DNA from 3 places in the Streptomyces sp. NPDC048185 genome. Region 3 is predicted to be linked to each of the others. Evidence: riboswitches for the same ligand, from Rfam matches in the RefSeq annotation. Region 3 holds a riboswitch; each other region holds the start of a gene.
What was found. Region 3 has a riboswitch for cyclic di-AMP ahead of ACGF3H_RS10635 (M23 family metallopeptidase). Riboswitches for the same ligand answer to the same signal wherever they lie in the genome.

Region 1 (3,265 bases), on a different contig from region 3:
GCCCAGGCCGAGGACCTGGCCGGCGCGCAGTGCCACGCGGGTGTGCCCCTCGGCCGACAGGTGGAGGCGGTCGGCGTCCCACGCCCTGCGGTCCTGCACGCTGCGCAGCGACCACAGGTCGAGCACCGGACAGCCGTAGCGGTCGGCGACGGCCCTCACGTGTCCGTTGTAGGTGGCGATCTTGCCGCGCAGGTGCTTGAGGACGGGCACCCCGCGGGTGTCGAAGCCGGTGGTCACCAGCACCGTGCCGGCCGCGGCGGTCAGGGCGGCCACCGCCCGTTCGAACCGTTCGGCCACCTCGTCCGGGTCGGTGCCGGGCCGGATGATGTCGTTGCCGCCGGCACAGAACGAGACCAGGTCCGGGGCGAGTTCGACCGCCCGGGGAACCTGCTCCGCCACGATCTGGTCGAGCAGCCTGCCGCGCACGGCGAGGTTCGTGTACGTGAAGTCGCCCTCGGGGCGCCGGTCCGCGAGCAGTACGGCGAACCGGTCGGCCCAGCCGACGAACGCCCCGTCGGGGCCGGGGTCTCCGACGCCCTCGGTGAAGCTGTCCCCCACCGCCACGTACGACCCGATCACTGCTCTGCTGTCACTCTTCGAATCGTCTGCCACGTCGGACCATGATTCACCGTGGAATGTGACCTACGCGACCGTAAGAAGGGGTTGACGGTCGGTGAGAAAAGCCACTCCTAAAGTGTTGGCCAATTCAGGAATAAGAAGAGGCCGTCGGCGGACGCACCGAAGGCCGGACCCGGGGATCGGGGTCCGGCCTTCGGTGGCGCGGGTGCTGCGCGGGAGCGGTCGTCAGAGGGAGACGCCGTGCGAGCGCAGGTAGGCGACCGGGTCCACGTCGGAGCCGTAGTCCGGCGTGGTGCGGATCTCGAAGTGCAGGTGCGGTCCGGTCACGTTGCCGGTGGCACCGGAGAGGCCGATCTGCTGACCGGCGGTCACGGCCTGGCCGGCGGACACGGAGATCGAGGACAGGTGGGCGTACTGGGCGTAGTAGCCGTCGGCGAGCTTGATGACGACCTGGTTGCCGTACGCGCCGCCCCAGCCAGCGGAGACGACCGTGCCCGCGCCGACGGCCTTCAGGGAGGTGCCGGTCGGGACGACGAAGTCGGTGCCGGTGTGGTAGCCGCTGGACCACATGCTGCCGGACTGGTGGTACGGGGTGCCGATGCCGGCGCCGGCCACGGGGGCGGTGTAGCCGCTGGTGGTGGCGGACCCGGCGGCCGTGCCGGAGGACTTCGACGCGGAGGTCTTCGCGGCGTCCGACGACTTCTCGGCGGACTGCGCGGAGGACTTCTCGGCCTTGGCCGGCTTCTCGGCGGCCTTCTCGGTGCCGGCAGCGGCCTTCTGGCCGACGGACAGCTTGAGACCCGGGTGGATCAGCGACGGGTCGGAGCCGACGGCCTCGCGGTTGTCCGCGTAGAGCTTCTTCCAGCCGCCGTCGACGTGCTGCTCGTCGGCGATCTTCGACAGGTAGTCGCCGCTCTTCACGACGTAGGTGTGCGAGGCCGAGCCCTTGTCGGCGGACTTCTGCGCACCGGTCGTCACGGACTGGACGGACTGACCGGCGACGGAGTGCGCGGGAGCGGCGTTGGCGGCGGCGGCGCCCATCAGCGGGAGCGCGAGCGCGGCGCCACCGGTGCCGGCGACGGCGATGGTGCGGGTGAGGCGCTGGGCCTTGGTACGGCGGTGCTTACCCTTCGCGGGCATGGCGAATTCCTCTCCGGCGCCTGCGAGGTGAGCTGTCGGGTGCGGACTGGAGATGCCCGGCCGCGTCGTGACGCGGCTTTACCCCGAGCCGTTCCGGGAACCGGAACAGGCGTGGTACCTGTGGGTCCCCCGCTCCTGCCGTGTACGGGTGGTGGATGAGTGCGGGCTCCGGTCGGCGGCAGGATTAGGCGTCCGTCCGGATCGGTGGTGAACGTAAGCGACCGGGATGCGAACGGACAAGCGAGAGATTCCGCGGACAGGCGTTCCACTTGATCCATTGCGGGAATCGCCGGTCACACTCCGTCGATTCCGTGAGCGCCTTTTTCCGCAAAGGGCCTTGATAAGCGCATGAATTACGTGAACATGACGGGCAACGGACGGTCACCTCTATGACGCTGCTCACGGGAACCACTCCAGCACCCTTTATTCCGCGCCGAGTTGGGATGAAGGGCGCAATTCGGACCTAAGTCTCACACCAGCACTAGTCGGTCCTGTCGACGGCCTGCGGCCGGCTCGTTGCCGCAGGCAAGGGATGCCGTATCGTCGGCTGGGCGCCCGTCGGCGAGCAGCGCCGGCGGGGCGGAGTGGGAGGAGCCCCCGTGACGCAGCAGGTCCCGTCGACCGAACCCGAGCTGACCGGCGTGCGCAACTTCCGGGACGTGGGCGGACTGCCGACCGTGGACGGGCGGCGCGTGCGCCAGGGTGTGCTGTTCCGCAGCGGCCACCTCGCGCACGCCACCGGTGAGGACGCCGCCTTCCTCGCCTCACTGGGCCTGCACACGATCTTCGACTTCCGCAACGCCGCCGACCAGAGGCTCGAGGGGCCGGACGTCGAACTGCCGGGCGTGCGCAATGTGAACCTGCCGCTGAGCGATCCGGCCGACGGTGCCGAGTTCTGGAAGATGGTCCGCGACGGCGACCTCGACCAGCTGCGCGAGATCCTGGCGGACGACCAGGCCGCGAAGCGGATGATCGCCTCCTACCGCACGATCATCAAGGAGCGCACGGCGGAGCACTCCCGGGTGCTGCACGCGCTCGCCGAGGACAGCGTCCCCGCACTGATGCACTGCGCGGCCGGCAAGGACCGCGCGGGCCTGTCGATCGCCATCACCCTGCTCGCCCTGGGCGTGCAGCGCGACGCCATCACCGAGGACTACCTGAAGTCCAACGCGACGCACCGCCGCTACAAGGTGCGCCGCAGCGGCTCCGCCGCCTCGGCCTACTCCCCCGAGGTCATGGAGCTGCTCAGCCCCCTGTTCGACGCGCGCGCCGAATACCTGGCGGCGGCCTTCGAGACCGTCGAGGAGACCTGGGGCGGGGTCGACACCTACCTGGAGAAGGGGCTCGGCGTCACCCCGGAGATCCGGGAGCGGCTGCGCGAGCGGATGCTGGACTGAGCCACCCGCCCACGGTGCCGGCCGGCTACTTGGCGCCCACCTCGAAGAGCAGGAAGAGGAAGCCCGCGACGACGTGCCCGAGGACGATGTAGATGAGAAGTCGCACCCACAGGGCACGCGGGAGTTTGTCCTGAATCGTGCTCATGGCA
Region 2 (3,265 bases), on a different contig from region 3:
CTGCGGCCTGAACACACGTACACGTCCGCCGTTCAACCCGACCCCCCGATCAAGTCCCCCCTGGACAGAAGGAAGGTACCCCCGGGGCCGTCCGGAGGGTAGAAGGCAGAGCATGTTGTTGCCAACTGGTGCACAGGCCTTTAACCGCCTTTAGACGATGTTGTGTCAGGTTTCGGACACCTGCGAACGTCCTCGTGCGCATCCGGTCGTGGGTGAGTCGGACAGGTGCGGTGTCCGTATTCTCTGATCATGGACCGCACCGCATATGCCCTCGTCGCCACCGACCTCGACGGAACGCTGCTGCGCGGCGACGACACCGTCTCCGACCGGTCGCTGGCCGCGCTGGCACGGGTGGCCCGGGCCGGAGCCCGGCACCTGGTGGTGACGGGCCGCCCGGCACCGAGGGTGCGCTCCCTGCTCGACGGCCTCGGCTGCACGGGGCTCGCGGTGTGCGGACAGGGCGCGCAGGTGTACGACGCGGGCGCGCACCGGATGCTGTGGTCGGTCACCCTGGACCGGGAGCTGGCGGAGACCGCACTCGGCAAGATCGAGGCCGAGGTGGGGGAGGTGTACGCCGCGGTCGACCAGGACGGGGTCGACGGGCTGACCCTCATCGAGCCGGGCTATCTGATGCCCCACCCGACGCTGCCCGCGGTGCGCGTCGAGCGGCGCGACGAGCTGTGGAGCGCGCCGATCAGCAAGGTGCTGCTGCGCCATCCCGACCTGTCCGACGACGAGCTGGCGGCGACGGCGCGCGCGGTGGTCGGCTCGCTCGCGACGGTCACCATGTCGGGGCCGGGGACGGTGGAGCTCCAGCCGTGCGGGGTCACCAAGGCGACCGGTCTGGCGCTCGCCGCCGAGCACCTGGGGCTGAGCCGGCGGCGGACGATCGCCTTCGGGGACATGCCCAACGACATCCCCATGTTCCACTGGGCGGCCCGCGGGGTCGCCATGGCGGGCGCCCACCCCGAGCTCAAGGCGGTCGCGGACGAGGTCACCACGACGAACGAGGACGACGGCGTGGCCGTCGTCCTCGAGCGGATCTTCGGAGCCGACTAGATCCCGTCCGCCGAGGGGACCTGGTCACGGCTCATGGCGGGTACGGCTCAGTACGCGCTGAAGACGTTGTCGATCGAGCCGTACCGGTCGGCCGCGTAGTTGCAGGCGGCGGTGATGTTGGCGACCGGGTCGTACGAGTCCCAGGAGGTGCCGGCGACGTGGTACGCCTGGAAGGTCGGGTCGATCACCTGGAGCAGGCCCTTGGACGGGGTGCCGTTGATGGCGTTGATGTCCCAGTTGTTGATGGCGAGCGGGTTGCCGGACGACTCGCGCATGATGTTGCGGTGGATGCCGTCGTACGTCCCGGGGATCCCGTGCTGGGCCATGATGTCCAGCGACTCGCGGATCCAGCCGTCGAGGTTGTCCGGGTACGCCGTGGTCGCCGTGGTGGCGGCGGTGGTCGTGGCGGCCGGGGTGGCGGCGGACGCGGTGGCGGCGCCGATGAGCGGCAGGGCGAGCACGGCGGCGCCGGTGCCGGCGACGGCGAGCTTGCGGGCGAGGCGGCTGGTCCGGGCGTGACGGTTCTGACCGTTGGCAGGCATGTGTGTGTCCCTCTCCAACGCCTGCGAGGTGAGCTGTCGGGTTCGGGCGGGGAGGTGCCCGGCCGCGCCCTGACGGGCACGGCTTCACCCCGAGCCGCTCCGGTGGTGTCCGGCGCGGCGACTTACCTGGGTCCCCCGCTCCTGCCTGCGAGTGTCTCGAGTGGATGACTGTGTGCCGGGCGGTGGCAGGATTCGGCGTCCGCCTGACAGGCCGGGAACGTATGCGAGAGCACATGTCCGGAACAAGTGCAGGAATCACCCGACGTGCCTGTTGACCTTGGTCTGGGGGATTTGGGGTGCTTGATCCTTTGCGACTGCCAAGGCCCAACTCGCCTACGGGGCAAAGGGGTGGCGGGGGTCGTGACGGGGGTGCGGCGCGCGGGCCGGCGGGTGCGGCGGCGTGAGCCAACTCACGGGCCTCAACAAGGGCGGCAAATCGGGCATTAGGGCCAACTGGTGGCCAACCGGCCGCCGATGGCGGGCCGTTTGGGCGGGCGGCCGGGGCGGGGCTGTCCGCCGGGTGTGCGCGCCCTGTGCCGCGCTCCGCCGCCGACCGCGCGGCCCGGTGTCCCGTCGCCCTGCGCGGGCACCCGTTCGGGGCGGGGGAGCGGATGTCGAATGGGTGACGTTCTCGGGGTGCGGTCCGTTGGGAGGGGTGGTGGGATCTTCGGTGGCGGCTTTCGGCGTGCCGTGTCCTGTTTCGCACGTCTCTGGCGATGTCGATCGATATCCGCTCATATCACCTGATCAAAAACATACCGTGCATGATCCGATACCGACCGGCCTGTAACGGTGGGCGCTAGCGGTGATCGAAACGTGACCGGATACGCTGACTCGAGTGGTGGCAGCGACCTATCGACAAACCAGGTAATCGCCAGTAGACACCAGCAGACAGGAGATCCCTCGTGACCGTCGTCGGGCCGTTCGGGCTGAGCGTGCGGGACCAGGCTCTGGAAGCCGATGTCCAGACCGGATTGGCGGCCGTCGAGGAAGGGTTGCTTGAGGCAACCAAAAGCGAGGTGCCCTTCATCACGGAGGCCGCCCAGCACCTGGTGCGGGCCGGCGGCAAGCGGTTCCGGCCGCTGCTGGTGATGCTCGCCTCCCGGTTCGGCGACCCCTACGCGCCCGGCATCGTGCCCTCGGCCGTGGTCGTGGAGCTGACCCACCTCGCCACGCTCTACCACGACGACGTGATGGACGAGGCCGCCGTGCGCCGCGGGGTGCCCAGCGCGAACACCCGCTGGGGCAACTCGGTCGCCGTCCTCACCGGTGACTTCCTGTTCGCCCGTGCCTCCCAGATCCTCGCCGACCTCGGGCCCGAGGCCGTCCGGGTGCAGGCCCTCGCGTTCGAGCGGCTCGTCACCGGCCAGATCCTGGAGACGGCCGGACCGCAGGACGGACGGGACCCCGTCGACCACTACCTCGACGTGCTCGGCGGCAAGACGGGATCGCTGGTCGCGGTCTCCTGCCGGTTCGGCGCGATGATGTCCGGCGCCGACGAGACGGTCGTCGACGTGCTGACCCAGTACGGCGAGCGGCTCGGCGTCGCCTTCCAGCTCGCGGACGACGTCCTGGACATCGCCTCCGACTCCCACGAGTCGGGCAAGACGCCCGGCACGGACCTGCGCGAGGGCATCCCGACCCTCCCGGTGCTGCGGCTGCGC
Region 3 (3,265 bases):
TCGTCCAGGGCGGTGAGCACCCGCCGGCCGCGCTCGCTCTCCAGGTGCTTGGCGGCGCCGCCCGCCCGGGGGCTGTCGACGGCCGTGCCGGGCCGGTACTTGCCCGTGAGGAAGCCGGCCGCGAGGGCGTAGTACGGAACGGCGGCCAGACCGGCCCGCTCGGCGAGGTCGCGCAGCCCGCCCTCGTACGTGTCCCGCGAGACCAGGTTGTAGTGGGGCTGCAGGGCCACGTACCGGGCGAGGCCCTCGCGGTCCGAGAACTCCAGGGACGCCGCGAGCCGCTCGGGGGTGATGTTGGAGGCGGCGATGTACCGGACCTTGCCCGCGCGCACCAGTTCGTCGAGCGCGCCGATGATCTCCTCGACCGGCACCTCGGGCTTGTCGAAGTGGGTGTAGTAGAGGTCGATGTGGTCGGTGCCCAGGCGGCGCAGCGAGGCGTCGGCGGCGGCCTTGATGTTGGCGGCGGACAGACCGGGGTACTCCGGGTGCTGGCTGACCTTCGTGGCGATCACGATGTCGGCGCGGTTGCCGCGGGTCGCGAGCCACTTGCCGATGAGGGTCTCGGACTCGCCGCCGCTGTTGCCCTCGACCCACGCGGAGTAGGCGTCGGCGGTGTCGACGAAGTTGCCGCCGGCGGCGGTGTAGGCGTCGAGGACGGCGAAGGAGGTGTCCTGGTCGGCGGTCCAGCCGAAGACGTTGCCGCCGAGGGAGAGCGGGAAGACCTCGAGGTCGGAGGAGCCGAGCTTGCGCAGAGAAGTCATGTCCTACGACAACAAGCGCACCGGAACCGGTCATTCCGAGGGTGCGGGGGCCGGACGCAAAGATCGCGCAAACCGGCAGCCCTGACGTCGGGGGGTCGCCGTCAGGACCGCCGGGATCCGAAGGTGGGCGCCTCTTCCGGGCGCCCGTGTCCTCAGGGGGTGAGGCCCTTGCCCTGCAGCCACGCGGCCGGGTCGACGCCGCCCTCGGCACCGCCGACGTGGACCTCGAAGTGCAGGTGCGGTCCGGTGACGTTGCCCGTGGCGCCCACGCGGCCGATGACGTCCCCGGTGCTGACCTTCTGGCCGACGCCGACGCTGATCGACGACTGGTGGCAGAACCACAGCTCGGTGCCGTCGTCCAGGGTCAGGATGGTGCGGTAGCCGTAGGCGCCCGCCCAGCCCGCCTCGGTGATCGTGCCGGTGTGGACGGCCTTGATGAGGGTGCCCGTGGGCGCGGCGAAGTCGAGGCCGGTGTGGTGGCCGGAGGACCACATGGACCCGGCCTGGCCGAAGGTCGAGGTGATCGTGTACGAGGAGGTCGGCAGCGTGAACTGCTTGGCCAGCTCGGCGAGCCGCTCGGCCTCGGCCTTCTTCGCGGCCTCCTCCTCCGCCTTCTTCTTGGCGGCGGCGGCCTTGGCCTCGGCCTCCTTCTCCGCCTTGGCGGCGGCCTCGGCGGCCTCCTTCTCGGCCTTGGCGGCGGCCTCGGCGGCGGCCTTGGTCTCGACCTGGACCTGCTGCTGCTCGGCCTGCTGCATGATGCGCGCCCGCAGGACCTCACCGGCGTCGGTGGTGCCCTCGGCGGTGTCGTCGGCGGTCATACCGATGCCGCTGAGCGGGGTGGCGGAACCCTCGGGCTCCGGCTCGTCGTCGGAGATGAGCGAGCCGACGTTCGGCAGATCGGGCATCGAGATGGACACCGGCGGCTTGCCGGTCTGCGCGCTGGCCATGCCGCCCGCTCCGACGGCCGCGATGACGCCGACGCCGAGGACGGTGGAGCTGCGGGCGAGCCCGCCGCGCTGCTTGGCGACACGGTGCCGGCCGCGTACCGGACGGATGGACTCCGCGGTGGGATTCCACTCCTCCCAGGGGCCCTCTTCGGCACGGTAGCCGTCGTAGCCGAAGGTTTCGGTGTCGTGCGTGCCGGGCACGAACGGGGCCTCGGGGGCAGGCCGGTTGGACGCCACGTGGGCGTACTCCTTTCCTTCCTTCCGCCTACCGGGTTAGCTGACGGGTTCGGAGCAGGAAGGTCTCCTACGCGCGTATACGCGCCGTGTAGCCACGGCGGCATACGCCCGATTCACCCCAAGTGGTGGTTCCCCGGTTCCCTCACGGGATTCGGCGCGTGCGCACGGAGCCGCCTTCTGTGACGGCTGGGACGACCGCGCTGCGTTATCGAACGTTAATAGACGCGAGGTGCTGATTCCAAGCCGTTCCGCTTGATCATTAGGGATACCGGCCGGGACGTACGCCTCATTGAGACACATATGGGGGCGAGTTGACCGCCTCTCAGGTCACGACTTCACATCACGCGTTTATGACGGTGTGTCAGTTGTTATGCGGAGGGCGGTCGTGCCGTCACCACCCGTGACGGCGATCGAGGGGGGTCGCCGCACCGCTCAGGCCCGGCGGCGGACGGCGAGCAGCGCCATGTCGTCCGTCGTGCCGCCCCCGGAGTGCTCGCGCACCTCGTCGGCGAGGGTTTCGAGCAGGTGGGCCGGGTGGCGGAAGACGCGGCCGGCCAGCCGCGCGTGGGGGTCGTAGAACCGGCCCTGGGCGTCACGGGCCTCGGACAGCCCGTCGGTGTACAGCAGCAGGGTGGCTCCGCCGGGAAGCCCGCTCTGCTGCGCCCGGTCGGGCCACACCCCGAGCTCGCCCATGCCGAGCGGCAGCGCGAACTCCCCGTCCTGCACCGGGTGCACGGTGCCGTCGGCGTGCAGCAGCAGCGGCGGCGGGTGGCCGCGGTTGACGACGCGGACGATGCCCTCGCCGTGCGGCAGTTCGGCGAGGACGGCGGTGGTGAACCCCTCGAAGGCGTCCAGCCCGTCCCGGCGGGTGCCCTCGCGCGCCAGCGCCCGCTCCAGCCGCTGCGCGACCGCCTCCAGCGTCGCCTCCTGCTCGGCGGCCTCCCGGAAGGCACCGATCACCACGGCGACGGCGGCCACCGCGCCCATGCCCTTGCCGCGCACGTCTCCGACGATGAGCCGCACGCCGCGGGCACTGTCCTGCACCGCGTACAGGTCGCCGCCGATGAAGGCGTCCGCCTGCGCCGCCTCGTAGCAGGCGGCGATCTCGAAGCCGCCGATCCGTTCGGCGGGCTCGGGCAGCACGGCGCGCTGGGCGGCCTCGGCGATCTCACGGGCGGAGGCGAGGCGCTCGTCGGTGCGGCGGACGAAGGCGTTCACGAAGACGGCGAGGGCGGCGACCGTCGCGATGGTGATCAGCTCGGTGAGCGAGTCCACGTAGTGGATGACGCCCTTGCCGAGCTGGAGCCCGATGACGGCGGC

Region 1: another riboswitch for cyclic di-AMP. It lies ahead of ACGF3H_RS08820 (LysM peptidoglycan-binding domain-containing M23 family metallopeptidase); the one in region 3 lies ahead of ACGF3H_RS10635 (M23 family metallopeptidase).
Region 2: another riboswitch for cyclic di-AMP. It lies ahead of ACGF3H_RS22675 (transglycosylase SLT domain-containing protein); the one in region 3 lies ahead of ACGF3H_RS10635 (M23 family metallopeptidase).

The regions. Positions count from the first base shown of each region.
Region 1 covers NZ_JBIDAN010000002.1:623,608-626,872, forward strand. The annotation lists gene ACGF3H_RS08815 (SGNH/GDSL hydrolase family protein) at 1-579, opposite strand, end outside; gene ACGF3H_RS08820 (LysM peptidoglycan-binding domain-containing M23 family metallopeptidase) at 805-1,719, opposite strand; cyclic di-AMP (ydaO/yuaA leader) riboswitch at 1,724-1,880, opposite strand; gene ACGF3H_RS08825 (tyrosine-protein phosphatase) at 2,319-3,116, shown strand; gene ACGF3H_RS08830 (DUF6126 family protein) at 3,142-3,261, opposite strand; gene ACGF3H_RS08835 (XRE family transcriptional regulator) at 3,258-3,265, opposite strand, start outside.
Region 2 covers NZ_JBIDAN010000007.1:333,178-336,442, reverse strand. The annotation lists gene ACGF3H_RS22685 (GNAT family N-acetyltransferase) at 1-15, opposite strand, end outside; gene ACGF3H_RS22680 (HAD family hydrolase) at 250-1,059, shown strand; gene ACGF3H_RS22675 (transglycosylase SLT domain-containing protein) at 1,107-1,601, opposite strand; cyclic di-AMP (ydaO/yuaA leader) riboswitch at 1,605-1,809, opposite strand; gene ACGF3H_RS22670 (polyprenyl synthetase family protein) at 2,507-3,265, shown strand, end outside.
Region 3 covers NZ_JBIDAN010000003.1:17,652-20,916, forward strand. The annotation lists gene ACGF3H_RS10630 (aldo/keto reductase) at 1-761, opposite strand, end outside; gene ACGF3H_RS10635 (M23 family metallopeptidase) at 914-1,945, opposite strand; cyclic di-AMP (ydaO/yuaA leader) riboswitch at 1,957-2,112, opposite strand; gene ACGF3H_RS10640 (PP2C family protein-serine/threonine phosphatase) at 2,378-3,265, opposite strand, start outside.